2 regions of the Methylophaga thalassica genome follow, and region 2 is predicted to be linked to the other one. Evidence: riboswitches for the same ligand, from Rfam matches in the RefSeq annotation. Region 2 holds a riboswitch; the other holds the start of a gene.

Region 1 (15,036 bases), on a different contig from region 2:
TCATTAATTGCTGATGATCAGCAGCGATGTTGGCTGACTCGAAATAAGGTGCAATTTCAAATTGGCCTGGAGCTACTTCATTGTGATGTGTTTTCGCAGGAATACCTAAACGATAAAGCTGATCTTCAAAGTCCTGCATAAAGACCTGAACACGTTCAGGAATAGCACCGAAATAATGATCATCAAACTGCTGACCTTTTGCTGGAGCTGCTCCAAATAATGTACGGCCCGCTAACAATAAATCAGGACGAGCCAGTGCAAAATTACTGTCTACCAAAAAGTATTCTTGCTCAGCACCACAGCTCGAATTAAGTGGGGCAATATCTGTCTCGCCCATTAAGGTCAGGACTTTCTTGGCTGCACGATCCATGGCTGAAATTGATCGCAGTAAAGGGATTTTCTTATCAAGTGCTTCACCAGTCCATGACATGAAAACACTCGGGATCATCAGTGTTGAGCCATTTTCAGTATGCATAATGAAAGCCGGACTAGTAGGGTCCCAAGCGGTATATCCACGCGCGGCATTAGTCATTCGTAAACTGCCGTTAGGGAAAGACGAGCCATCTGGTTCGCCTTTAATCAATAAGCTGCCTGAGAATTCTGTGATGGCATTGCCTTCAGCATTGGTCACAATAAAACCATCGTGTTTTTCCGCGGTGATATTGGTCATGGGGTAGAAAATATGTGAGAAGAACTTCACGCCTTTTGATAAGGCCCAGTTTTTCATCGCTGCAGCCACAACATCTGCAACGGCGGGATCTAATGGCGCACCTGTTTGAACAGTTTGCTTAACCGCCTTGAAGGCTGACTTGTTTAATGCTTCTTCCATTTTGGCCAGATTGAAAACATCCGTCGCCCAGATTTTATCTAGAGGTTCAGGTTTGTGAACGACTGTTTTCTGGCGGTTTATGATGTTTGAAATCGCTTGCAGACGTGATTCATTTCCACTCATTTTTCTATCCCTTAATCGCTGATGATTAATTGTTAATTTGATAAACGTATTCGTCTCTGTGGCAAACAATATGATTGCTTGCGCATACGCAGGTAGGGTTAGCAACTATGCTAAATAACGATACGCACATCTAATCGTCTTAATTGATGTAACACTAAAATAGAGAATAACCATATCAACATATTGATTATCAATATGAAATCATCGGTGATTCGATAAGGCACGACATTCAGCGGAAAAGGTATTCTTGCGTGGTCGATATGCGTCTTTATTAAACTATTTAAGGTGTGACAGCTATCAATATAGAGTAAAAAAATTAAGTTATGAAGTCCTGATTTTGTAATAAAAATAGTGTAGTAGAAAAAACCGACGCTAATAACCATTAAAGAAAAGCGGCTCTATGACGATGTGTATAGAAAAGGACTTTCTTACTTACTTGTTTGGATATCTATTATGAATGTCGATCTCTCATCAGTTCGCAGCAGCGGTACAACAAAACAACAAGCGCCTAGTGGCACATCGCTTGATTCACGTATTGCTGCATTAAAGAAAAAAATGGTCGATTTATTTAATAAGCTCAAAGAACTAGGGCAGGAGCCCAGCGAAGATTCGCTAAAACAAGCTGAAGCCATTCAAAAACAGATCGAATTACTGCAGGCACAGATACAGCAATTGGAAGCGTTAAAACGGCAGCAAGAGAAAGCAGAACAGAAAACCCAGGTGGCAGAGGTTGTGCCAGCAGAGCCTATATCGATTGCCGACGAAGATACTCGCAGCAAACTGGGTAATCATATTGATAGCTATGGTTGAATAAATAATAGTCGGCTGGCCAGAAGTATAAATATGACGGCGGTGAAGGTATGGAGAATATTTTGTGCATAGGCTGACCGTAATAACCATTTCCCCAACTTAGCTGCGCTCATTGCTATTACAAAAAATACTAACAGCGCACTTGCCATAAAAATAAGTCCTAAACATAAAATCTGTACTGACACATAGCCTTTATCGGCTTCAACAAATTGCGGTAAAAAAGCCAGAAAAAATATCGCTACTTTGGGGTTGCTGACATTCATCAAAAAGCCGGTTCTTAATAAGGCTATTGAATTATGCAACGACACTCCATCTTTTAAAGTTGATATAGGAGCGGCTTTAAATGCGCGCCAAGCTAAATAGAGTAAATAACTGGCGCCGATGACTTTTAGCAATAAAAAGGCAGCGGGGCTGGTCGTTAATAATGTTGCTATGCCTATGACCACTGCCAAGATATGGACAATCAGACCGCTACATAATCCCAAGGTAATAATCACCCCCGTTTTGCTGCCATAAAGTGCAGATTGTGTGAGTACGTATAGATTGTCCGGGCCTGGTGTCATTGCGAGCAGGACGGAGGTCAGCAAAAAAATAGCTAAAGCACCGCTAAAAAACATCTTGCTCACTCTGTACGGCGTGGCAGTTTTACCCAGCTAAATGCCTTTTCTAAAAAGGACACGGCCTGGTCATCAATAATTAAACCATGTGCCATTACAATTTTTTCAGGTTGCCAACCAATAATGTGTTGTATGTGTTCTCTGGCAGTATCTTTGTTAAAACTGAGGCGCCAGTCGATAGGCATTTTGCCGTTTGGGGCAAGTATGCCACTTATTTTTGCCAGAAAACGTTTGAAGGGTGGGAAGGCATCTGCCGGGAAGTTTTCAATCAAATCAGTGACGATCAGTGTTCTACTCTCACGATGAAAAAACACACATTCCTGCATCGCTTTTGAGCCAGTAAATAGGCGCTGTTGTATGTTGTCTTGCCAGGGCGGTATGAAATCAGAACTGAGGATACCGTTAAATTCGATATCTGATCGTTTTTCAGCGACTTGTTCTGTACCAAAAATGGCTGCTGAAGGGTAATGTTGTTGCCAGTCTTTCAGAAACAGATGGTGTAACTTATTGGGTGCAATTAAAAAATGTACTTCACCGAGAGCGTCGATTTGCGTCGCTAACTCCGGTGTGAGTTTGATTGGGCTGTGAATCCATAAGGTATTATCACTTAAGCGAACGATCACCATACGTGTGCTGTATGGAAGGCTATAAAAAGGCACACTATCTCCATCAACATACCAGATATTGTTCCCTAAGCTTTTCATTCCGACTCCTTCGTTTACGATAAAAGCATTCACACTGTTATTGGTAATTTCTTATCAGCATAGACAGATGGGATGTGACAGAATATCAGCGTTGCCAATCAATTATAGCTGAGGATAAACAGGCTAATGACACTGCGATCAATTCTACGCAAATGGACAGAACGTTATTTCTCTGATGAAGAAGCCGTCATACTGCTGATTGTATTAGTACTCGGTTTTGCCGTTGTAATCTGGCTGGGCGGAATGCTGGCGCCGTTTTTTACTGCACTGGTCATCGCGTTTTTATTACAAGGTGTAGTGAATATGCTGACCCGACGCCGCGTGCCCAATATGGTAGCGGTGGCCATTGTCTTTCTTGGATTTGTCAGCTTGATGTTAGCCATGGGCTTTTTATTAATGCCATTATTATGGAATCAGCTGGTTAATTTGGTCCAGGAAACACCAAAAATGCTGTCAAATGGTGAAGACTGGTTGATGAACCTGCATACCCATTACCCGAACTTAATCAAACCTGATGAGATACAAAGCTGGATTTCCAGCACCGCAAAACAATTCACAGTCTATGGTCAACGGGCTGTTTCTTTGTCTATTGCCTCACTGGGAAATGTGATTGGCTTAATTATTTATCTAGTGTTAGTGCCCATTCTTGTCTTTTTTATGCTGAAAGATCGGGAAAAACTAGTGAGTTTTGTGCTGTCGTTCATGCCGGAAAAACGAGGTTTGATGAACCGTATCTGGAATGAGATGGACGATCAGATTGCCAATTATGTGCGTGGCAAAGTGGTTGAAATTATCATCGTTGGTGGTGTCAGCTACGCTACTTTCACATTCTTTGGCTTGCAATACACTGCACTGTTAGCCGTTTTAGTTGGCTTCTCAGTGTTAATTCCATTTATTGGCGCCGCTGTGGCCACACTACCTGTTGCCGCGGTAGCAGGTTTTCAGTTTGGCCTCACAGAACAGTTTGCCTATATCCTGATTGCTTATGGCATTATCCAGGCGCTTGATGGCAATGTGTTGGTGCCGATTTTATTTTCTGAAGCCGTCAATTTGCATCCTGTTTCTATCATTCTTGCCGTACTGTTTTTTGGTGGAATATGGGGAGTATGGGGCGTGTTCTTTGCCATTCCGCTGGCGACTTTATTAAAAGCGCTGATAACCGCCTGGCCAAGAAGTTTGCATGATACATCCGTACAAGAACAACCTTAGTTTTTGGCGTGTTGTAATAAATTTATGGGGAACGTGGAGTGAGTGTGTTATTTTCGCCGATCGACATCGGACCATTGAAATTGAAGAATCGATTGATCATCGCACCGATGTGTCAGTATTCAGCCGAGGATGGACAAGCCCAGGATTGGCATACTATCCACTTAGGGCAATTGGCTTTATCTGGTGCCGGATTGCTTATCCTTGAAGCCGCAGCCGTTTGCGCTGAGGGTCGAATAACCTACGGTGATTTAGGTTTATGGGATGACACTACAGCGTCTGCCTTAGCGAAGACGCTTACTGCCATTAGAAAATATTCAAATATTCCTATGGGTATCCAACTGGCCCATGCTGGCAGGAAAGCTTCCACACAAAAACCATGGCATGGCGGGGCACCGATATCGCCTGAGGATAAGAACGGTTGGCAAGTCATTGCTCCGTCGGCATTGCCTTTTCATGAAGATGGAACTGTTCCTCTCGCTGCCAGTCAGGATGATATTGCCGCCATTGTGCAACAGTTTGTTGAGGCTGCAAAACGTGCTGCAGATTTGGGATTTGAGGTCATTGAAGTTCATGCTGCTCATGGTTATTTATTACATGAGTTTTTATCGCCATTGAGCAATCAACGGCAGGATGAGTTTGGTGGCAGTCTGGAAAACAGAATGCGTCTGACTCTGGATGTCTTTAGCGCTGTACGCGCCTGTGTTCCCGAGAACATAGTTGTCGGTGTTAGAATCTCAGCGACCGACTGGGTTCCTGGTGGTTGGGATGTTGAGCAGAGCACGACACTGGCTATTGAACTGGACAAGCTCAATTGTCATTACTTGCATGTGAGTAGTGGAGGTTTATCACCACAGCAAGAAATACCCGTCGAAGCAGGTTATCAGGTGCCACTGGCTGAAGCGATTAAGCCATATATATCGATGCCAGTGATTGCTGTGGGCTTGATTACTGAACCACATCAAGCTGAACAAATATTGGCTGATGAACGAGCGGATGCCATCGCTATGGCGAGAGGCATTTTATATAACCCTCACTGGGCCTGGCAGGCTGCAGTTGAGCTGGACGGTATGGTTGAAGCTCCTGCTCAGTATTTGCGTTCTGAACCGCATGGTCAAAAAGGGCATCTAACGGAGATGGATTTGTCCAAAAATACTTAAAATGCCCATGTTAATCGTTCAAACCATTGTGAAGCAGTGGGATAAAAGTCAGCAAAGTGAGCAGCATCAACAGTTGCGTATGAATTTACCTGACCGATATCGGGTCGATATTCCCCCTGCGGAGTGGGTGCTAGATAATCAAGTTCTGCTTGATCAGCACGGTGATGATATTGAAGGGAAACGGATTCAGTACCTTGTCCATGAACAAGTGGATTTTATGATTGACCGCTTCCGTATTTCCTTGCCTAACAAAACACTGGAATATAAAACAGCTCAATCAGAGCCCAGGCTGATTTCTCAATTAGCTGATGGCTGGGTGCAATGCCGTTATAACTGGCGTCGGCGCGTTGAACAGGGTGGGTTTATCTATTGGCTTTATGAAGATGTCACCTTAAATGCTTGTTTTGTCCAGCAATATGATGCCCAGGTCTTTATGACAACGAAAGCTGAAACCGTTTTTACGGATCTAACGTTGCCAGAGCTTTAAGGCCAAAGGTTCAGAAAGTATCAATAGCGGCTTCGCCCCAAAGAGTCTCAACTTGCTGCTCGAATCTGCTTCGTTCACTGTTAGTTAACAATAAGGTCGAGCCAGGTGTCTGCTGAGCAGAGAGTAAATTCTCTTGCTGAAGTCGTCTGTTGACTTCTCGGGCGACGGCTTCTTCCGTACTGATGACATTGACGGTTTCTCCAACCACTTTTTGGATCACCGTTTTGAGGTGAGTGAAATGTGTACAACCGAGAATAATGGTATCGGCGCCTTTATCCAGTAACGGCTGTACATACGCATGTACTGTAGCGGAAGCTTCTTCATAACTTAGCTTTAAGGCCTCTACTAATAACACTAAGTCTGGGCAAGGCTGAATTTCGACGGTTGCGCCCATGGCAACGCGTTGAGCAAGATCATGAAACGATTGACTGGTCAGGGTTTTTGCTGTGGCTAGTACACCGATCACGCCAGTTTTTGTATTTAAAGCCGCCGGTCTTAAGCCTGGTTCTACGCCAATAAAAGGAATAGGGTAGCGTTCACGTAAGGCTTTGATACTGACAAGAGTGGCAGTATTACAGGCGACAACAATGGCTTTTACCTTACGTTGTAATAGATAGTCAGTAATTTTGAGCGAACGCTCCAGAATATATGCTTCTGTTTTCTCGCCATAGGGGGCATGTAAGGTATCCGCAAGGTAGATAAGGTTCTCATTTGGCATAAAAGAGCGGACTTGTTTAGCGATCGGTAAGCCACCAATACCAGAGTCGAATATGCCAATAGATCTTGCGTCAGCCATGATAATTTCTGTTTTATACGTCGCTGGATGAATAAAAAGACGACGATTGTACTGTATCTATCTGCTGATGGTTGAAAATGGATTATTTGGTCAAGGCAACAAATTCACCGCGAAAGAATCCTGCGCGTTGCTGTTCGTAATGCAAAATGGAGATAACCGTTGTCCGTGCTTTACCCATACGTGAAAAATGGCGTAGAAATTTAGCCCAGTCTTGTGTTGATTCAAGTTGCGCTGTGGCGGTAAATTCACCGCTAATTGGTTTTTCATACTCCATCGTATTACGTTGTATGACGAGCGTAGACTCGATAGCAGCCTGATGTAACCGAGTATTTAATAATGACCAGGCAGACAGAATCGCCAATGTTGATGCGCTGCCGCCAAACACGGTTTCATGATAATTAATATTCGGTGTTAGAGGGGCTCTTAGCACGACTTTATCATGGCTGACATGATCAACAGAGACCTCCATGGCCGCCGATAAAGGAATGTGTTGATAAAGATATTGCTGAAGCTGTTCAGGTGTCATAAGTTTTTATATCAAAAAGTGTTTTTAAAATGATAACGTCTTCTCTGTTTGTGAAAAAGTATTTACGCTATCGATGATCATCAGCGCGTTGAAAAGGTTCGCACAATAATGAAAATATCTCTGCATATACAATGGCTGTCGATTCTCGCTTTACTGTTTTTCTTTACTCTGTTCACTGTAGATGTGTTTGCCGATGACGTTCAGGATGGCATTGCTGCCTACAAACAAGGTGATTTTCAGACCGCCTATCAGGCATGGCATCAAGCTGCAGAAAACAATGTCGCTGAAGCACAGTGGATGTTAGCTATTTTGTTATTAAACGGTCAGGGCGTAAAACAAGATAAAGTCGCTGCCTATTCATGGTTAACGTTAGCTAGCGAAAAACAGCACAAACAAGCCATGATTGACCGCATGGCCATAAGAGACAGATTAAGTGCAGAAGAATTGATGAATGCTGATACCTTAACTAAGGCATTCAGAGACAAACAAATGGCAAAAACAGCCATTAATCATCAAAAAGAAAAGGCTTTTCATTGGTTTGAAAAGGCAGCCAAACAAGGGGACCCTCAGGCTCAATATCAACTGGGTGAAATGTTACTGAATGGTGAAGGCGTTAAACAGGATAAAGTCGCTGCCTATTCCTGGTTTAGTCTGGCCAGTGAACAAAATCAGCCTCAGGCGATTGTGAAGCAGGCACAACTGAAAACCGAGTTAAGCCGCAGTCAGATTGAAAAAGCCAATGCCTTAATGCTGACTAATCGCGACAACCATTTGATAACGGATAAACCACCTGGTTTGCCGGATTTAGTGAATGAGGTGAATGTAAAAAATAAAGAAAATCAGCTTCTTGCAGAACAATCTTCAGTCGACACTTCGTTGTTAGAAACAAGAGAAAAACCGCTATCAGAAAAGCTTGATGAACCTGCCAAGCCTACACAAACAAAACCAGAGACAAAACCAAAGTCAGTGATGACTACTGTCTACCGTGTACAAGTCGGGGCGTTTAGGTCAAGACAGCAGGTAGATATCGCATTAACGCAGCTAACAAAAAAATCAGCCGCTATCGTTCAGAAATATGAGACAACGATTACTGAACCTGTCGAAAATACAGAAAAACCGGATTTTTATCGCCTCCAGCTGGGTAATTTCGCAGCAAAATCTGAAGCGACAACCTTGTGTCGGCATCTTGCTGAAAACAAACAAGCATGCTTTGTGGTCACCGCAGATAAAATGCAAAAAACCACCGTTGCTAAGCAACCGTGACGTGCACGATGCACTAAAGCTGCCAGACAGATTTAGACTGAGTGCTTGATATGTTTTAACCGTTTTTTGCCACGGTAACTTAGGTAAGTTTACTTCGAAACACAAAATAAACCGCACCAACTAAACACAGGCCAGCCCATAGATAGTCGAGTTTAAGGGGGTCTTTCAGGTAGAACACGGAAAAGGGAATAAACACCATTAAGGTGATGACTTCCTGAAGAATTTTTAACTGGCCCACATTGAGTATGGTAAAGCCAATGCGGTTGGCGGGTACTTGTAATAAGTATTCGAATAATGCGATTCCCCAGCTTATCAATGCGGCAATAATCCAGGGTTTATTGTTGAGTTCTTTTAGGTGAGCGTACCAGGCAAACGTCATAAAAATATTGCTGCAAACCAGCAAGGACACACTAACCAGTATTGGATTCATTAACTCTAACCTAAACGATAAAAACAGCCATTATTCATGAAATAATCTTTTAAGGAGCACGTATAACGCACCTGTGCCGCCATCATCTACCGTCGCACTGCAAAATGCGAGCACGCTCTGACTTTGTCTTAACCAGTGATTGAGTTTGCTCTTTAGTACAGGCTTGTTATCACGCGAGCCCCAGCCTTTACCATGGATGATACGCACGCAACGAATTTGTTGCTGCTGGCAGAACTCTAAAAACTCGGACAGTGTCGGTTCGGCTTTGGCAATGGTCATACCGTGTAAGTCTAATTCTGCTTCAATATGCACCTTGCCATTACGCAGCTTGCCGAATAGTTTGTGCTGAATACCGGGGCCACGGTATTCGAGGTATTCCTCATTGCCTACGGTTTCTGGAGAAAACATATCAGAGAATGGTTCACCCTGATATTCATCATCAATAATTTTTTGCCGGATAGCTTTTGCAACAGGTTTGGGTTTGTTATGAATCAGACGGTTTTGGCGGATACGGGTAGCATCGCGCATTTCTTGGCGAAATAATGCAAATTCGTCCTCATCGGTATCGTCATTTTTATTTGCCATGAGCGTGCGGCTGCCTAAGGATTTAAGTCAAAGTTGGCGACTATTGTGCCAGATGAGGCTTGTGCAAAAAATCCTTTTTGATTTACCATGCGAATCACTTGTCGGGGTGCCCGCCCGGAATAATCCGGAAAGGCTGAGATGAAACCCGTTGAACCTGAAGAGGCTAGAACCTCCGTAGGAAACAAGCAGGACACCTGTTTTACACTCGAGATCCATTTTCGTTTGGTGTCTGTCTTCTTGTTCGCTTTCGCGCAACGATCTCATCTTCCCCGTCGTGGTTTTCATTTAGGGGAAGAGACGTGTCTACACAATCCAATAAAGTTATTAACATTAAAGACCGTAGCGGCATTACGACTGAGCCTTTGGCGGGGAGTGAGAAGTTCTACATCAAAGGCAGCCGCGACGATTTACTGGTGCCATTCCGTCAGATTCATTTAACCGATACACCCAACGCCAATCCTGATTTGCCTGCTATTCCTAACGAACCTGTTGTTGTGTATGACACTTCGGGTCTATACACCGATCCAAAAGCGACCATTGATATTGAAAAAGGGCTGCCATTAATACGTCAAAACTGGATCGATGAGCGGGATGACACTGAACAGTTAGCACAGTTCAGTTCAGAATATACCCGTGAGCAAGATGCTCAGGATTTTGATATTCCACTGTTTAATCACCGTCGTTTACCTCGTAAAGCAAAAGCGGGCAAGAATGTCAGCCAAATGCATTACGCACGTCAGGGCATCATTACCCCAGAAATGGAATACATTGCTATTCGTGAAAGTATGGGGCGCGAAGCCTTAGCACAGCGTGGTGAGCTGCCTGAGAATATGGATCACTACATTACAGCCGAGTTTGTACGAAAAGAAGTGGCTGAAGGTCGTGCCATTATTCCTGCCAATATCAATCATCCAGAAACCGAGCCGATGATCATTGGCCGTAATTTTCTGGTAAAAATTAATGCCAATATTGGTAACTCTGCGACCACTTCGTCGATTGAAGAAGAAGTCGAAAAAATGGTATGGAGTACCCGCTGGGGCGGTGACACCATTATGGATTTATCTACCGGTAAACATATTCATCAGACCCGAGAATGGATCATCCGTAACTCACCTGTACCAGTAGGCACGGTGCCGATTTATCAGGCACTGGAAAAGGTGAATGGTGTTGCTGAAGATCTGACTTGGGAAGTGTTCAGAGATACCTTGATTGAACAAGCTGAGCAGGGAGTGGATTATTTCACGATTCATGCCGGTGTACGATTGGCGCATATTCCACTGACGGTAAACCGTACAACGGGTATTGTTTCGCGTGGTGGTTCGATTATGGCGGCATGGTGTTTGGCGCATCATGAAGAAAGTTTCCTGTATACGCATTTCGAAGATATCTGCGAAATCATGAAAGCTTATGACGTGTCATTCTCACTGGGTGATGGTTTACGTCCAGGCTCGCAGGCGGATGCCAATGATGAAGCCCAACTTGCTGAATTAAAAACCTTAGGTGAGTTGACGACCATTGCCTGGAAACATGATGTGCAAGTCATGATCGAAGGTCCGGGTCATGTGCCGATGCACAAGATCAAAGAAAATATGGATCTGCAGTTGGAATGGTGTCATGAAGCGCCGTTCTACACCTTAGGTCCATTGGTGACGGATATCGCGCCTGGTTATGACCACATTACTTCCGGTATTGGTGCGGCGATGATTGGTTGGTTTGGCACCGCAATGCTCTGTTATGTCACACCCAAAGAACATTTGGGTTTGCCGAATAAAGATGATGTGAAAACCGGCATCATTACCTACAAAATTGCTGCTCATGCAGCGGACTTAGGTAAAGGTCATCCGGGTGCACAAATTCGAGATGATGCGATTTCTAAAGCCCGTTTTGAATTCCGCTGGGAAGATCAGTTTAATCTTGGTTTGGACCCTGACACCGCCCGTGAATACCACGATGAAACGTTGCCGCAACCAAAAGCGAAAGTAGCGCATTTCTGTTCAATGTGTGGACCTAAGTTCTGCTCAATGAAGATTTCGCATGATGTGAAAGCCGCCTTTGCTGAGAAATCTCAGGAATTCAAGGAAGGTGGTAGCAAAATTTATCGCCAAGTTTGATGAGCCATTATCTCATCATCGGTAGTGGCCTGATCGGACGCCTGACAGCTTGGCGTCTGATTCAGGCAGGCTATCGAGTAAGCTTGTTATCTAAAGACGATAAAACCGGCACAGACAGTGCTGGTTTCATTGCAGCATCTATGGTCGCACCGGCAACCGAAGCGGTGACATCAGAGCCTTTGGTGAAAACAATCGGGCTTCGTTCGTATGCGCTTTGGCCGCAGTGGTTGAGTGAATTAGACGAGCCGGTTTTTTATCAGAATCATGGCACGTTGGTGGTCGCTCATCAGGGCGATAAAGCTGAAATGGGGCGTTTTGAGCAGCGAGCGAATCATGTGCTGGAAGCAGGAGATTTTCAGCGTCTTGATAAAACCTCGCTGGCCGAACGTGAGCCAGAGCTTGCTGAGCGTTTTGAGCAAGCCCTGTTGTTTGAGCAAGAGTCCTGTATTGATAATCGTCAGCTATATAAACAGCTGACAACGTTTATTGAAACGCATGCTGAGTGGGTGAAAACCGCTGATATTGGTGAATTAAATCACATTGAAATCGAACGTTTGACACAAGCTTATTTAAAGCGCTCAGCAGATGAGTTTGATGCGGTACTGGATTGCCGTGGTAATGGCGGGAGAGCGAACTTAGCTGAATTACGCAGTGTGCGTGGTGAAGTGATAAGAGTACAGGCACCTGAGGTCGATTTTAAACATGCCATTCGGCTGATGCATCCACGTTACCCTTTTTATCTGGCGCCACGACCAAATAATGAATATGTACTGGGTGCGACGGTGATCGAAAGTGATGATCGTTCTCAGCTTACTGTCCGAAGTGGCCTGGAGTTAATGTCGGCCTTGTATAGCCTGCATAAAGGCTTTGCCGAAGCACGTATTCTGGAAATGGCGGCACATTGTCGACCCGGTCTTCCCGATAATCTGCCAACCATAAAACGTACTGACTGGGGCTACATCATTAATGGTTTTTATCGGCATGGTTATTTGTTTGCACCTGCTGTCGTTGATGATTTATGTCAGGTGCTGGCTGGGAATAAAGAACAGATAAAGTTTGGAGCGTTATATGACATCTAACCTTATGTTACAGGTTCAGTTGAATGGGGAACCGCTAGATATTAATCACGAGCAGACCGTATCAGAATTTGTAGCTAAGCAGGGTTTTAGTGGCCGCTTTGTCATTGTCATTAATGATGAAATGGTAGCGAAATCACGCTGGCAAGATGTGGTCATTCAAGCGGGAGATCGCATCGATATCGTGTCTCCGATTAGTGGAGGTTGAGATGAAAGCATCCAATTGGCAAGTGTATGGGCAAACGCTGAGTAGTCGACTCTTTATTGGGACTGCACTCTATCCTTCGCCGAAAGTGATGGTGGACGCCATCAGAGCGTCAAAGGCGGAAGTGATTACCGTGTCATTGCGACGACAAACATCCGCAGATAAACAAAGCGGTGGCCAGTTCTGGCAAATGATAGAGTCGCTAAACTGCCACCTATTACCGAATACTGCAGGTTGCTACAGTGTAAAAGAAGCCGTTAACACCGCATATATGGCCAGAGAGTTATTTGATACCGACTGGGTCAAACTAGAAGTATTGGGAGACAGTTACAACTTACAACCCGATCCGTTTGCCTTGGTTGAAGCCACTAAAATATTGATTGAAGATGGCTTTAAAGTGTTTCCTTATTGCACAGATGATCTGGTGTTATGTCAGAAGCTGGTGGATCTAGGCTGTGAAGTTTTGATGCCGTGGGGAGCACCTATTGGTAGCGGGCAGGGATTGCTCAACCCTTATGCCTTAAAGACACTTCGTGAACGTTTGCCAGACATCACATTATTGGTTGATGCGGGGATAGGCAAACCCTCTGATGCTGTTCAGGCACTGGAGTTAGGTTATGACGGAATTTTACTCAATACCGCAATTGCCGAAGCACTGGAGCCAGAGAAAATGGCTTATGCTTTTGCGGATGCCATTAATGCGGGGCGTTTGGCCTATGAAGCAGGGGTGATGCCTAAACGTGATAACGCCAAACCCAGTACACCGACCTTAGATCAGCCAATCTGGCAACAACATGGATAATCCTGTTCAAAAGCCTGCCGTGCTTTTAATCGGAGGGTTGGATCCGCAAGGTTGTGCTGGCATTAGCGCTGATATCATGACGGTGCAGAATCACGGTTGTCACCCTTTGCCATTAATCACTGCGTTAACGGAGCAGAGTTCACAAGGGCTGACAGAGTTGGGTCTGGTGAGTCCATCAAAGATGATGGCGCAGTATGAAAACTGTATTAACGATTTTGATATCAAAGCGATAAAGATCGGGCTGATTCCACATATCATCACAGCACAATACATCAAAGAAATGCTGTTGGATTTTAGCGGGCCAGTCATTTTAGATCCGGTGCTTGCGAGTACCAGTGGTGGTGTGACCGTACCTGATGAGGTGAAAGCGTTCATCCGTGATGAGATTATTCCCTTAGTGACCATAGTCACACCTAACCTGCCTGAGTTGGCGGCGTTGACACGAACGAATCTCAGTGTGGAAGACGGGGCGAAATCATTACGTCAAAAAGGTGTGTCAGCGTGTTTGATTAAAGGAGGACATGCTGAGAGCGCCTTAGCAATAGATTATTTTTCATCTGAGTTAGCGGATTTTTATCTTTATAACGATAAAACAGTAAGCCAGGTTCGTGGCACAGGTTGTGTATTAGCCTCTGCATTGGCCTCACAGCTTGCCTGTGGACAAGACATACGTGATGCCGTTGTGCTTGCCAAGGCTTATGTGAGTCGTGGCATACGGCTTTCAGCAAAGGCTGGGCCGTATCAGGTCATCAGTCATAGTCAGCAAGATATTGCCTTAGTGGATTTTCCTAAGCTTTGTTATCAGCCTGAACTGATTGGGCAGACCTTTAATTTCCCCAATTGCCCGGAATTAGGTATTTATCCGGTGGTAGATAAAGCAGATTGGGTGGAAAAGCTTATTGATGAGGGGATTAATACCATACAACTGCGGGTAAAAGATTTGGATGATGAGTCGACAAAACAACAAATCGTATCTGCTCTAGCTTATTTAAACGATAAATCGGTACGGTTTTTTGTCAATGACCATTGGCAAACAGCGATCGAATTGGGTGCCTATGGTGTGCACCTGGGGCAGGAAGATCTGCATGATGCCAATTTAAAAACATTGGCTGAGGCAGGACTGAGATTGGGTATTTCTACGCACTCTTATTGGGAGCTTGCTCGAGCTCTTGCCGTGAATCCAAGCTATATTGCTTTGGGGCCCATTTATGAAACTACCAGTAAGCAGATGCCGTTTTCTCCTCAGGGCATAGAGCGCTTACAACAATGGGTCGATTTATTAAAAAGTCACTATCCAGTTGTGGCT
Region 2 (15,036 bases):
GTTGCCAGATTATCTGCTTCGAGTCTTAACCATAACGCATACAAATCTGCTTGTTTTACATCAGCAAAAACCAGGTTTTGGTTATGGGTTGAACGAACTTCACCGAAGCTGAATTCATCAGCCAGATCCGCAATCACTTCAAGCTGGTCAGATGTGACATCACCCGGCGCAATACCCGGCGCTTTCAGTGAGACATAAACGGCACGATAACCAGGCTGTTTATGAGCAAACGTATTTTGTTTAGCCCAACGTGCAAACGCCTTATCTTCCGCCAGTGCTTTTTCATAGCTTTCATCTGCAGCCGCGTCAGCTTCATATTCAGGTTCAGTGAAATAAGACTTAACACGGTCAATTTCTTTCTGATTCAATTCAAGCTGGTCACGGATTTGCACCCATTCGGCTTCAACCAATTCACGAATATGATTAATGCCGTGCTCACGAACAGTAATCTTGATACGCGCTTTGTATTTATTATCACGACGGCCCAATCGGTTATAAACACGCAAGATAGCTTCCAGATAAGACAGCAGATCTTTTTTCTCAAGAAACGGTCTAATTTGCTGACCAATGATTGGAGTACGTCCCAAACCACCGCCAACTAACACTTCGAAACCAATTTCACCTTCATGATTTTTGACTAAATGTAAGCCGATATCATGTAGTTTTGTCGCAGCACGATCTTCTTCAGAACCGATGACCGCAATTTTGAATTTACGCGGTAAATAGGCAAACTCTGGATGAAAGGTTGACCATTGACGAATAATTTCTGCCCATGGACGTGGATCTTCAATCTCATTGGCATTGATACCCGCAAACTGATCAGACGTTGTATTACGAATACAGTTACCACTACTTTGAATGGCATGCATCTGTACAGTAGCCAGTTCAGCAAGGATATCTGGCACATCTTCTAACTTCGGCCAGTTCATTTGGAAATTCTGACGCGTAGTGAAGTGAACAAACCCTTTATCGTAACGGCGTGAGACTTCCGCGATTTTACGAACTTGTTTGGATGACATCAGTCCATAAGGAATAGCAACACGCAACATAGGTGCATGTATCTGAATATATAAACCATTCATCAGTCGTAAAGGACGGAACTGCTCTTCGGTCAGCTCACCCGCCAAGAAACGACGTGTTTGATCACGGAACTGTGCGACCCGCTGCTCAACCATCGTTTGATCATACTTATCGTATTGATACATTTAAGCTCTCTAAACTCTTAATACCGGACTCGCTATTATAACGCTGGCGATATATAACAGGAAATTATAAATACCAATATCTATATTAGTTAATTGACTAATACCCCGTCATCTCTATGGTTTAATCCGACCATAAAATATCGTTTTATCGCTAGTGATTGCTGTCAGTTTTAATTGTGCGCGTCACTTAACGGGCGAATCTCAGTTTTAATCACTCCTGAGTCAATCTGTTTTGCTGTTCTCACTGCTCTCTATAATTCACTGTAAACTGGTTATACTGAATATATTTTTTGATCAGGAAATCTTGCATGTCTAAAGCAAGTCGACAAAAACAACGTTTATGGCTGGTGATCGCTTTTGGCTTTCTGATTTGGGGAGCCAGTCATTATCAGCCACACAATAAAAATGTTAACAGTCCTGAAGCCACATCGATTTCGTCACTTTACCAACAGCAAAAAAGTGATGTTCTGGTTGAAGTCAGTGGCGTCGTTAGTCGCATTCTCCCAGACGATACTAAAGGCAGTCGTCATCAGCGTTTTATTATCACGCTGCCGGATAAGCTGACGGTCCTGATTGCTCATAATATTGATCTGGCACCACGTATTGACGCTCTGAAAGTCGGCGATGAAGTACATGTTTTTGGTGAATATGAGTGGAATGACAAAGGCGGTGTCATTCATTGGACTCATCATGATCCTGACAATAAACATCCTCATGGCTGGATACGCTACAAGGGTCAGTTGTATCAATAATGTCAGCTCATGAATCTCGCTGTTACAGCTTTCCACCGATCGCCAAGCCTTCAGCTGAAATTCTCATTCTCGGTTCTATGCCGGGATTAGAATCACTTCGGCAACAGCAATATTATGCTCATCCACGCAATGCTTTCTGGTCAATTATGCAAAGTCTGTTTGCTATTGAAAAAAGCTGGCCATATCAGCAACGTTGTGAACTGCTGACGCAACATCGCGTAGCAGTGTGGGATGTGTTAAAGGCCTGCGACAGATCAGGCAGCCTGGATAGCAATATTGCGCCTGACTCTATTGAAGCCAACGACTTTAATTCCTTTTTTCAGGCTCATCCCAATATTCAGGCTGTGTTTTTTAATGGTGCTAAAGCAGAACAAATTTATATGAAATACGTTCAGGCGAGCTTAGAAAAACCATGGCAGAACATCACGACATCTCGTCTGCCATCCACCAGTCCTGCTAATGCGGCTATTTCTTTAGAGAAAAAACAGATCATCTGGCGTGAACAACTAAGCAGCATCAAGCAACTTATCCAATAAATAAAGGGGCGTATTTAACGCCCCTTTAGTTTCAGACTATTTAAGCCTGTAGTGCAGCCGCTACTCTGGCAGCATAGTCCGGATCAGCCTTTTCAAACTGAGCTAACATACGTTGTTGAACAGAGGCATCACACTGCCCAAGTCCACCAGCAATATTATTTGCTAATTGTTGTTTTTGATCGTCACTCATAATACGGAACAAATTGCCCGCTTGTGTGTAATGATCCTCTTCATCAGTATCAAAGCGATCCAACCAGGCCCCCGCTTCCACAGGCATCGGAGGTTCTGCCACAGCTTGATCCGGTGCCGGACCATCATCACGATCATTCGGATAAAAGTTTGCACCACTTGTCTGATGATGATGTCCACCCGCCGGGCACAAGCCCGCCATAGCCCCATCACGCTGATAATGATTGACCGGACATTTTGCCGCATTAACAGGTAACTGATTGTAGTTCACCCCCACTCGATAACGATGAGCATCCTGATACGCTAACAGCCTTCCTTGCAACATTTTGTCAGGTGATGAACTAATACCCGGCACAAAGTTACTTGGTGCAAAAGCCGCTTGTTCGGTTTCAGCAAAATAATTATCCACATTACGGTTCAACTCTAGCTGACCCACCTCAATCAGTGGAAATTCATCATGCGGCCATACTTTGGTTAAATCAAACGGATTAACCTCCGCATCACGCGCTTTCTGTTCCGTCATGATCTGCACTTTTGCCGTCCAGCTTGGGAAATCTCCACGGTCAATGGCCTCCACCAAATCCTGTTGTGCCCCATGAGGATCCGCTACTGCCGCTTCTTCTGCTCGTAGCGTTTTGATGCCCTGATTGGTTTTAAAGTGCCATTTAAACCAAAACCGTTCGCCCTTTTCATTCCAGAAGCTATAAGTATGAGAGCTGTACCCATTCATATTACGGTATGAAGCCGGAATCCCCCGATCAGACATCAAAATAGTGACCTGATGTAAGGCCTGAGGATAATTAGCCCAGAACTCATAAGCCATGCGAGGATCTGGCAAGTTGGTACGCGGATTCTTTTTCTGTGAGTGAATAAAGTCCGGAAACTTACTTGGATCACGCAAGAAAAACACTGGAGTATTATTCCCCACCATATCGTAGTTACCTTGCTTGGTATAAAACTTTATGGCAAAGCCACGTGGGTCACGGGCGAAATCATGTGAATCCTGACCACCACCTACTGTCGAGAAACGAATAAACACATCCGTTCTTTTACCTTCATTTTGCAAGAAATCAGCAATGGTAAATTCTTTTAAACTTTTGGTGAGGGTAAAGGTTCCGTAAGCCCCGGTACCACGTGCATGGACCACGCGTTCAGGAATTCTCTCACGGTTGAAGTGAGCCAATTTTTCGAAGGTGTAGTGGTTGTCATAAGTCAAAGGTCCTCTTGGTCCGACACTGATACTGTTATTATCATCAGAGACAGGGGCTCCTGCTGATGTCGTCAAAACTTTTTTAGTCATCATTTATTCCTTGCTGCTGCTAATTATGTTGAGCAAATTCATTGCACACAACAAAGTCTATCCAGCTTAAAACGATTTGTATAATTGTTTATTATGTTCCTATTAATCGACAAAAACGATTTATATATTTTTAACGGACACAATAAAGCCAGTCAGCAAACACTGACTGGCTTTATTCTGCGATAAGATTTTATCGTGCTTTTATTTGAGAAGTTGATTCAAATCTTTGGCATCCCAGTGAGGGAAATGTTTACGAATCAGTGCATTCAACTCTAATTCAAAAGCAGAAAACTCACCTGCAGCCACGACTTCATGACTACCTGAAACGGCATCCGTAATCATACCGGCACCAATGGTCACATTCGTCAGACGATCAATAATGATGAAGGCACCAGTAGTACGATTGCGTTTATATGAATCAAACACAACCGGTTTATTCAGTGAAAATTCACACAAACCAATTTCATTTAGTTTGAGTTCGCTGACTTTATTATGCTCCAGCGTATTCACATCAATTTGATAGTCAATCCCAGTTAAGGAACCACCCGCATCACTGACACCAACTTTAATACTGTACTGCTTGTTTGACACTAATGGTTGCTCGGTCATCCACACAACCATTGCTTTAAACTGGCTTGATACATGTGGTTGATGATGATTACTATGAACAAGCATATCGCCGCGGCTGACATCAATTTCATTTTCTAATGTGACAGTAATGGCTTCACCCGGCACAGCATGATCCAAGTCGCCATCGTAAGTGACAAGCGCTTTTACTTTACTTTCTTTACCTGACGGCAACACTGTCACTTCATCACCTGGCTTCAAAATACCCGATGCCAGAGTGCCACAATAACCACGGAAGTTCAGGTTTGGACGATTCACAAACTGCACAGGGAAACGCATATCATCGAAGTTGGGATCTTTATCAACATCAACCGTTTCCAGAATCTCCATCAAGGTTTGTCCTTGATACCAGTCCATCTTTTCACTGCGGTTAACGACGTTATCACCCACCAACGCAGACATCGGCACAAAGTGAATATCTTCCAGTTCTAACTCACGTGAGAACTCAGTGTAGTCGTGACGGATGTTATCAAACACTTCCTGACTATAATCCATCAAATCCATTTTATTGATGGCAACAACCACGTGTTTAATGCCTAACAATGAGGCAATAAAACTATGTCTGCGCGTCTGTGTTTGAACCCCATAACGTGCATCAATCAGGATAACCGCTAACTGACAGCTGGATGCCCCTGTTGCCATATTACGCGTGTACTGCTCATGCCCCGGTGTGTCGGCGATGATGAATTTACGTTTGGTGGTAGAAAAATAACGGTAAGCAACGTCAATGGTAATGCCTTGCTCACGCTCCGCCTGTAAACCATCTACCAATAAAGCTAAATCCACCTGTTCACCCGTAGTACCAGACTTGGCACTATCACGTGTGACGGCTTCCAGTTGATCTTCATAGATCATCTTCGAGTCATGTAGAAGACGGCCAATCAGGGTACTTTTACCATCATCCACATTACCGCATGTTAAGAAACGCAACATTTCTTTATTTTCATGCTGCTTCAGATACGCTTCAATATCTGTGGCAATCAGGCTATCTGATTGATATGAACTTGATTCAGTAGTCATCTAGAAATAACCCTCTTGTTTTTTCTTCTCCATAGAACCCGCTTGGTCATGGTCAATCGCACGCCCCTGACGCTCAGATGTCGTGGTTAGCAACATTTCCTGAATAATTTCAGGCAAGGTGTCTGCTGATGATTTCACCGCGCCCGTTAACGGATAACAACCTAAAGTACGGAAACGTACTTTCTCCATGCGTGGCTCCTGCCCTTCAGGAATACGCATACGATCATCATCGACCATGATGGTCAGACCGTTGTAGTCAACAACCGGACGTTCAGCAGCATAATAAAGCGGCACAATTGGAATTTGTTCTAGATAAATGTATTGCCAGATATCCAGCTCAGTCCAGTTTGACAGAGGGAAAACACGAATGCTTTCACCTTTATTCACTTTACTGTTATAGATATTCCACAGTTCTGGTCGTTGCGCTTTGGGATCCCAACGATGGTTCTTATCACGGAATGAATAAACACGCTCTTTAGCACGTGACTTTTCTTCATCACGGCGAGCCCCACCAAATGCCGCATCAAAACCGTATTTATCCAGCGCTTGTTTTAAGGCATCAGTTTTCATGATGTCGGTATAACGAGGATGATCGAATGGATTAATGCCCGCCGCACGCCCTTCTTCGTTGGTGTGAACCAACAGTTCCAAACCCAGTTCTTTTGCCCGGTCATCACGGAACTTGATCATTTCCTTAAATTTCCATGTGGTATCGATATGCATCAATGGAAATGGGGGTTTACCCGGCGCGAAAGCTTTCATCGCTAAGTGCAACATGACGGCTGAGTCTTTACCAATTGAATACAGCATTACTGGATTCTCAAACTCAGCAGCCACCTCACGCATTATATGGATGCTTTCTGCTTCCAACTGCTTTAAGTGTGTTAATTGTTTTTCAGTCATTATCTTTCTCGTTAGTTAGATTTGACATGCAAGCCGCATTCTTTATTTTCTGGATCTTCCCACCACCAGCGTCCGGCACGAATATCTTCGCCCATGGTGATAGCTCGCGTACAAGGCGCACAGCCAATACTGGCGTAACCTTCATCGTGTAATTTGTTATAAGGCACATCATTAGCTCTTAAATAAGCCCATACATTGCCATTTGACCAGTCCGTTAAAGGACTGAATTTCTGTAAGCCGTGATCATCATCCCACTCAGACACGGGTAACTCAGCACGAGTGACCGACTGTGAACGGCGCATGCCGGTAATCCAGGCTTTTTTGCCAGATAAAGCACGATTCAACGGCACTACTTTTCTGATACCACAGCATTGTTTTCTTAATTCAACACTGTCGTAAAATGCATTTGGTCCGTTATTGGTGACAAATAATTCAACATCGGCGGTGTTGGGGAAAAACACGTCGACTTTTTTATCGTAGTGTTTATTCAACGTTTGCATCAGCTCATACGTCTCTTTTGGCAAACGCCCAGTATCAAGAGTGAAAATGTCGATGCCCGGTGCATGTTTGCAGATTAAATCCATCAGCACCATATCTTCCGCACCAAAGCTGGTTGCCAGCGTGGCAGGGAGATAATTCTGTTCAATATCTTTTAACACTGCGATGACAGCATCAATTTTGGCGGCTAGAGCCGGTTTTATTTCATTCATTGTTTTCTTCTCACACGAATTGTTGTGGTTAATCCCTCTGTTGAGGTGATCTCACACTGCTGCCCATCCTGGGTTAAGCTGTTGAATACTTCATCCACGGCATCACCAGTATTCACCAGTAGATCTATTGACTGTTCTAATGCCAGTTTCTGCAAGGCTTCTCTGGCTTTGATATAGTGCATCGGGCAGCCAAACAGGGTTAAATCGACTTGCTTTATATCAGACATTTTATCCCCACCAATACAAGTATGACGGCCAGCAATGGACGCATAATGTGATCCGAAATACGAACCCCTAGATGCGTACCAATAAAAATGCCTGGTAATGATCCAGCTAATAAATACACTAATAAGGACCAGTCTACCGTGCCCACGGCAGAATGCCCGAGACCTGCTACAAATGTCAGTGGCACTGCATGAGCAATATCCGTCGCCACAATTTCCACCCCTTTCAGGCGTGGATACAAAAACAACAAAATCACTGCACCAAGCGCCCCGGCTCCCACCGATGAGAGCGTGACCATTACACCAAGCAGTGCCCCAGTTATGACCGTAATCATGGCCTTATTTAATTCATTTTCGCGAATATCATAAAGCGCACTCACCACAGGATGACTTTCCTGTGAACGCAATAATCTGCCTAAAGGCGCTTTGAGTAATAATGCGCTAGAGGTCAAAATCAACGCTACCCCGAGCGCTTTTGTAATAATTTCATTGTGGTTGCCATCATGCATTCCTGTTGCATTCATAAACCACAACGTTGCCAGTGTTGCTGGAATACTGCCCGCAGCCAGACGCCATACGATATGCCATTTGACTACGCCATGACGCCAGTAAGACCAGATACCACCTGCTTTGGTGATCGCTGCGAATAACAAATCCGTACCAACAGCAATAGCTGGTTGCACATGAAAAATAAAAATGAGTATGGGTGTCATTAAAGACCCGCCTCCCACACCGGTCATGCCGACCATAATGCCGACAAATAGTCCAGCAAGAAGAAAGCCCCATTCCATTTGTTTTACGCCTTATGTATTACGAAAATGCTGACAAGTTTACCAAAGCGTAATATTCTATCAATGAATATTATTGACTATCTTTATAACTAAATCATATATAGATGAAGCTTCAGCAATTAAAATATGTCCGTGAAATAGCCAGAAGGGATCTGAGTATCTCTGCTGCAGCAAATGCATTACACGCCTCACAACCCGGCGTCAGTAATCAGGTGCAGTTACTGGAAGATGAGCTTGGATTACAGATATTCGAACGACACGGTAAACGATTAACCGGCATTACCCCGATTGGTCAGTCTGTCATAGAGATGGCTGAGAGAGTCTTGCAGGATGTCGACAATATTCGTCAGTTAGTAGCGGATAGTAAAACCGAACAATCCGGTACTTTATCAATTGGTACAACACACACCCAGGCCCGTTATGCCTTACCTAGTGCCATTAAAAAATTCTCCGAACACTACCCGAATATTCATTTAAATATGGTGCAAGGCACGCCGACCGAAGTCGGCGAAATGGCAGCGACAGGCAAAATCGATTTGGCCATTGCAACAGAGGGGCTTGCTCAATTCGAATCATTGGCTATTCTGCCTTGTTATGAATGGAATCGTTGTGTTGTTGTTCCGCCTGAACACCCGTTATTGTCGGTGAAAAAGTTATGTCTGGAAGATATCGCGCAATATGAAATTCTGACCTATGTGATGGGCTTTACTGGCCGCGCCAAACAAGATCAGGCCTTTATTGAAAAAGGCTTGCATCCTAACGTTATTTTTACGGCGACTGATGCCGACGTCATCAAAACCTACGTTGAATTAGAAATGGGGATTGGGATTATCGCCAGCATGGCATTTGATCCTGACAAAGATGCGCCTCTTCAGGCACTGGATGCCAGGCACTTATTTCCACCCAGTGTTACCCACATGGGTATTCGTAAAGGCAGTTATCTTCGAAGTTATATGTATGCCTTTATCGAGTTTTTTGCGGCTCATCTTGATAAAAAGACTGTTGAAAAAGCCATCAGTCTTTAAATCTGCCAAGATAATCTGTTTAGTTCACTTTCACTGGGATCATCAATGAACACATCACCTTCCTATACCAAAATAAGACAGCTAATAAAGCAGCTTGAAAACATTATCTCTGAGGAACATCACTATTTACTGTCTGAACTCAATACTGAAATTGAGCAATTAGTGACTGTTTTACCCGATACATTATTATCGGGGGAATACCTCGCTAAACCTGAATTAGATGGTTCATCGGGGTGTTATCGTCGCGGTCAGGAATCAGTATTTTATTGCCCCCGTTGTTATGAAACACAACAAGATTTAATCGCCACGCAACGTATCAATAGCCGTCTACGTGTATGCCCTCAGTGCATAGCCAGTATCAAACCCGCCAAATAAATACCGTAACAAGCTTTTCGCTAGAAAAAAGAGTGTAATTACAATAGAATAATTACCATTCACAGGATGTGACTGCATAAATATAAGGAATGATGCCTCGGGGTGGCGAAAGCCTGAGATGCTCGTTTAAAGAGCGGACCCGATGAACCTGATCCAGTTAATACTGGCGTAGGGACAGGCTGAAATAGATCTTCATCTACACCGCGTTGGTGTCTCTCGATTTATTCCCCTGTCCTTTTTGATTCAAAAAAGGATAACCATGAAAGTAAAAACACTTGCCATAGCTGTTTCAACGGCTATGTCATCGCCAGTGGCCTTGGCGGAAGTCACCCCAGCTGACTTACCATCGATGATCGTCAGTGCAGACTTTCGTCCTAACGATGCGCATGACACCCCGATTAGTTTAACGACGATCGATCAAGACACCATCGAATCTCGTGGCGCTCAACATATTGAGGACGTTCTTAACCTCGCTCCTAATGTCAATGTCTCCAGCGGTGCGTCACGAGGCCAGTATTTTCAGATTCGCGGTATTGGTGAACGAAGTGAGTTCCAAGCACCACTCAACCCTTCGGTAGGTATGTATATCGATGGCATCGACTTTAGCCGAAGTGGTGGTGCTGCAACTCTATTTGATATTGAGTCAGTCGAGATTTTGCGTGGTCCTCAAGGCACACGTTATGGTGCAAACGGAATGGCGGGCACCATCAACTTGAAAAGTACTGAACCGACAAATGATCTTGCTATGAAGTTTGAATCAACTTTAGCCACTTATAATACTCATGCTGAAGGTATCGCTGTTGGTGGTCCATTAATTGATAATACTTTGCTTGGTCGTTTTTCTGTTCACAGCTATAAGTCTGATGGCTACATGGATAACGACTTTTTAGGTAGAGATAATACTCAAAACCGTGATGAAATCACTGCCAGAGGCCACCTAAAATGGCTTGCCACTGATGACCTGACTATCGATCTTAACGTATTGCATCTCAATATTGACAATGGTTACGATGCATTCACACTTGATAACAGTCGCAACACTTTTTCAGACCAGCCAGGTAAGGATGCTCAAAATACTAATGCCTTTGCTTTAAAAGCAGATTACCATGCTAATGACAAAGTTCAATTACAATCCAGCCTCAGTTATTCAAAATCCAATCTTGAATATAGTTACGATGATGACTGGTCTTATAAATCACAATTTCCAGTTGATGCCACCTGTGTAGACTCCGATGACTCTAACGATGCATTCACCTGTCCTTATAGTGGTTTCGATCAATATAAGCGTAAACGTGAAAACACCGCTTTAGAATTCCGTGCATTATCAAATGAGAATGGACGTGTTTTTGCTGATACGACGGATTGGACAGTTGGACTATATATTTCAGAACAACGTCAGAACTTGGATCGTACTTATTATTCAAATGCTATTAATAGTGATGCTGTAACAGGATTTGTCACAAAAAATGCCTATAAAACACTAAACACCGCTGTATATGGTCAATTGGATACCGCTCTGACAGAAGATCTCAAACTAATTAGCGGGTTACGCGCTGAGTATTGGGATGCAGACTATAAAGATTCTGCAGGACTTAAAGATGATCCAAACGACTGGATGTTTGGTGGAAAGCTAGGTCTTGAATATCATCTTAATGAGGATCACATGGCCTTCACGACTTTATCTCGAGGTTACAAAGCTGGAGGTATAAACGTCGAACCTAGAATCAGCGATGATCTACGTTCTTTTGATACTGAGTCGTTATGGAACCTTGAAGCTGGTTTAAAATCTTTTTGGCTTGATGGAGACCTTATCACTTCTATTACAGCCTTCTATACACGTAGAAGCGATGCCCAAATAAAAAGCTCGATTCGAGTACCAAAGACATCGGGCAGTGGTACCGACTTTGTTGATTATTTTGTGAATGCTGACAGAGTTAGAAACATTGGTCTCGAAGCAGAGTTAAACTGGTCCATTAACGAAAAATATCGTGTGATTGCTTCTCTAGGGCTATTGGATGCAAAACTTGAAGATTATGAAAATCCCAGGTTATTAGAAGAAGGCACTAAACTAAGCGGTCGAAGAATTGCTCACGCACCTGCCTACCAATTTAATCTGGGTGGTGAGTATTACTTTGCTCCAGGTTGGACTTTTAAAGCGGACATGGAAGGTAAAGACGAGTTTTACTACTCAAACAGCCACAATGCAAAATCCCACTCTTATGTTCTATACAATGCCAGTGTCGAATACAAAAAGGATCAATGGAAAGTCACCTTATGGGGACGTAACTTATTCGATAAAGACTACTACACTCGTGGCTTTTACTTTGGTATCGACCCATCAAAATCATATGCTGAAGAAACCTACACTCAATATGGTGATCCAAGAGTTGTTGGTCTAACGCTTAGCTACGACTACTAATCAGACTAGAGGGCTTATCTAAGCCCTCTTTTTATTTTTTTAAGGAATCATATATGCGCGTTTCTGTTGATATCAGTCTCTACCCACTCACCGAACAATTTGTTGAACCTATTCTGGCATTTATTAAAAAGCTGGAAGACAATCCAAAGCTGAATATTTCACGGAATAATCTGAGCACACAAATCTTTGGTGAATACCGTGATGTGATGGATGCCATGGATACCGAGATTGAAGCCGTTTTTGAGCAACTACCACACAGTGTATTTGTCCTGAAAATGATCGGTAACGATCGTTACCACATTGAAGATTAGGCGAAAAGACTCATGATAGATGCCATGATAAATGGCCTGCTGGCGTTATCCGGCTGGGAGGTATTTGCTGCCTTGCTGGGCATGGCTTATGTCATTCTGGCGGCTCGGGAATCGCAATGGTGTTGGCCCATGGCGTTTATCAGTACGTTGATCTATACCGTGTTATTTTGGGAAGGTCAGCTGCCTATGCAAGCTTTGCTAAATTTTTATTATATGGGCATGGCGGTATATGGCTTCGTTTTGTGGCGGCGACATCAGCAAAATAATGATGAGCTGGTAATTCACAACTGGTCATTTAATGCCAACTTACTATTTATTGTATCAGGCACCATCATCAGCTTGCTGCTGGCTTATTATCTGGACAAGAATGAAGCCTCACAACGTCCCTACCTTGATGCCAGCATTACCATCTTTTCTGTAATGAATACCTGGTTGATGGCCAGAAAAGTGCTGCAAAACTGGTTTTATTGGATCATTATTGATGCGGCATCCGTCGTGTTGTATTTCCAAACGGGTTACTATGCCACCGTGGTGTTATTCTCAATCTACACCGTGCTGGCAATGATAGGTTTTGCCAACTGGATCAAGCTATACCATAAACAGCCGATACCTCGGACTCACTAAATGCAAGCTGTTATTTTTGATATGGATGGGCTGCTGATTGACTCAGAACCTTTCTGGAAACAAGCTGAAAAACGTGTATTTTCTGCACTTGGTATTGAAATCACCGATGCGCTATCGGCTAAAACCATGGGCATGACTACGCGTGAAGCAACCGAATTCTGGCTGCATCATGCAGGCCTGTCACTCAGTCAGGACGCGATGGAACAGGTCGAAAATGATGTCATCGATGAAGTTGCCTTATTAACCGCCACGCAAGGCCAGCCACTGCCGGGTGTTCATTACCTGTTGGAACAACTCAAACAACACAAGCTGAAAATTGGTCTAGCGACTAATGCTCCGGCCCGTCTTGTTCCTGTGGTACTGGAAAGACTAGATATCACAGCATTATTCGATAGTTATGTCGCCGATGATCACGTGGAACAAGGCAAACCCCATCCTGCTATCTACCAACTGGCTCTGGAACGCATTAACGCCCAAGCCAACCACACCATCGCTTTTGAAGATTCTGTCACCGGTATGACGGCCGCTATTGGTGCCGGTATCCGCACTGTTGTTGTTCCGTCAAAAGCCAATTATCACTTACCACACTATGATGTTGCCGCCTTAAAGCTGGAGAGTCTAAATGGCCTTGCGATCCAAGAGCTGCGTGATTTATTTAAATAAGATGGGCTGCTCAAGCCAGTTTCGCAAATCGGTTTCACCAAGAATATTCATCAAAAACAAAAGTAAACGGTAGCTTAAGCGACAGTTCGTAAGATCAGGGATGGGCTGATATTGTGAATAGGCTTCGACAAAATGTTTCGCTTGCTGAGGGCTCAGCAGATATTCAAGTATTACCCACTCAACTTCACGGGGTGCTCTGACAAAGGCATCCAAATCCACCACGGCTAATTGATGATTTTCACACTGGCGCAGTTGGTCCCAGCGAAAATCCGGCATGATCGGCACAAACTGTTGAGCTGATAGTCTTCGACATTGTTCATAGCTGAGTTTTAACGTATCAGCAGGGATCGAGATATCACTGCGGCCAGATAAAAACTGAATCGTCTTCTCCAGTCGTACAGGCCAATCATTCGCATTGAATACGGGGTTATCGAGACCACCCCATTGAGATGATATTTGTTGATGCAGTTTGCCCCAGTGATGAGCAAGCTGTGTCACCACAGTGTTATCGACTTTTTCTGCCGTCAGATCTATGCCTTCCAGGTAACGCACCAATACATACTGCCCTGCCTGTTCAGCCACCACATCGGGTACGCTAAAACCGCCCTCTCGTTGTAGAAATTGACTGATGATTTGGGTACGAGCTAAAGACTGTGGAAAGTCGAGTTGAAACAGATGATTCATCCCCAACCAAAACGTTGAGTCTTGCACTCGCGATTGGTGACAGACTTTTAAGATCATCATGCCATCAGCGGTATCACACTGCCAAAGCTGGTGCGTGCTATCAGGAAATTGTGCATCCAAGGCTAATGCCGGTGCACGTAACACCGGCAATGTCGCCTGCTGCTCAACAGTTAATTCAGGATACGAATACATCTAACGTTGCTGTATTACCAAGGTAATTTTTCACCATTGGTATGCCAGAAAGTGCCACTGGTTTCGAGTGTTAACTCTTCCATACGTTGGATGAGACCTGCTGCTGATTCATCTGGATCAATCAATCCACCATGTCCGGTCATATCCGTTCTTACCCAACCTGGATGCAGGATGGCGACAGCAATGCCTTTGGGTTTGAGATCAATTGATAATGATTTCCCGGCGGCATTCACCGCTGATTTCGACATTCGATACGCATAACTACCACCCGAGTCATTATCATCAATCGAGCCCATGCGGCTGGTAATAATACCAACTTTACTACCCTGTCCCAGATGATTTAATAAAGCCTGAGTGGTCAGTAATGGTCCAAGGCTATTAACACGATACATTCTGACAAAATCATCGATCGCATTATCATCAATTTGCCCAAGACCAATGCCACCGGCAATACCCGCATTATTGATTAGCCAGTCAATTTTTCTG

The links. Region 2 has a riboswitch for thiamine pyrophosphate ahead of QQL60_RS00090 (TonB-dependent receptor). Riboswitches for the same ligand answer to the same signal wherever they lie in the genome.
Region 1: linked by a shared signal. The riboswitch ahead of thiC (phosphomethylpyrimidine synthase ThiC) and the one ahead of QQL60_RS00090 (TonB-dependent receptor) in region 2 are both predicted to bind thiamine pyrophosphate.

The regions. Positions count from the first base shown of each region.
Region 1 covers NZ_BSND01000004.1:349,356-364,391, reverse strand. Annotated here, with positions in the region: gene QQL60_RS06625 (glutamine synthetase III family protein) at 1-952, opposite strand, end outside; gene QQL60_RS06620 (FlxA-like family protein) at 1,406-1,762, shown strand; gene QQL60_RS06615 (LysE family translocator) at 1,753-2,379, opposite strand; gene QQL60_RS06610 (DUF4336 domain-containing protein) at 2,385-3,083, opposite strand; gene QQL60_RS06605 (AI-2E family transporter) at 3,210-4,292, shown strand; gene QQL60_RS06600 (NADH:flavin oxidoreductase/NADH oxidase) at 4,331-5,449, shown strand; gene QQL60_RS06595 (hypothetical protein) at 5,451-5,936, shown strand; gene murI (glutamate racemase) at 5,947-6,732, opposite strand; gene QQL60_RS06585 (YiiD C-terminal domain-containing protein) at 6,815-7,258, opposite strand; gene QQL60_RS06580 (SPOR domain-containing protein) at 7,367-8,521, shown strand; gene QQL60_RS06575 (DMT family protein) at 8,601-8,951, opposite strand; gene QQL60_RS06570 (Smr/MutS family protein) at 8,982-9,536, opposite strand; TPP riboswitch at 9,629-9,734, shown strand; gene thiC (phosphomethylpyrimidine synthase ThiC) at 9,836-11,647, shown strand; gene QQL60_RS06560 (FAD-dependent oxidoreductase) at 11,647-12,726, shown strand; gene thiS (sulfur carrier protein ThiS) at 12,716-12,931, shown strand; gene QQL60_RS06550 (thiazole synthase) at 12,933-13,730, shown strand; gene thiE (thiamine phosphate synthase) at 13,723-15,036, shown strand, end outside.
Region 2 covers NZ_BSND01000003.1:7,740-22,775, reverse strand. Annotated here, with positions in the region: gene QQL60_RS00145 (nitrite/sulfite reductase) at 1-1,205, opposite strand, end outside; gene QQL60_RS00140 (DUF3465 domain-containing protein) at 1,514-1,957, shown strand; gene QQL60_RS00135 (DNA-deoxyinosine glycosylase) at 1,957-2,493, shown strand; gene QQL60_RS00130 (catalase) at 2,534-3,982, opposite strand; gene cysN (sulfate adenylyltransferase subunit CysN) at 4,184-5,629, opposite strand; gene cysD (sulfate adenylyltransferase subunit CysD) at 5,630-6,532, opposite strand; gene QQL60_RS00115 (phosphoadenylyl-sulfate reductase) at 6,544-7,242, opposite strand; gene QQL60_RS00110 (sulfurtransferase TusA family protein) at 7,239-7,469, opposite strand; gene QQL60_RS00105 (sulfite exporter TauE/SafE family protein) at 7,457-8,257, opposite strand; gene cysB (HTH-type transcriptional regulator CysB) at 8,362-9,282, shown strand; gene QQL60_RS00095 (hypothetical protein) at 9,328-9,657, shown strand; TPP riboswitch at 9,746-9,850, shown strand; gene QQL60_RS00090 (TonB-dependent receptor) at 9,917-12,076, shown strand; gene QQL60_RS00085 (YkoF family thiamine/hydroxymethylpyrimidine-binding protein) at 12,130-12,387, shown strand; gene pnuC (nicotinamide riboside transporter PnuC) at 12,400-13,011, shown strand; gene QQL60_RS00075 (HAD family hydrolase) at 13,012-13,674, shown strand; gene QQL60_RS00070 (hypothetical protein) at 13,663-14,550, opposite strand; gene QQL60_RS00065 (SDR family oxidoreductase) at 14,565-15,036, opposite strand, start outside.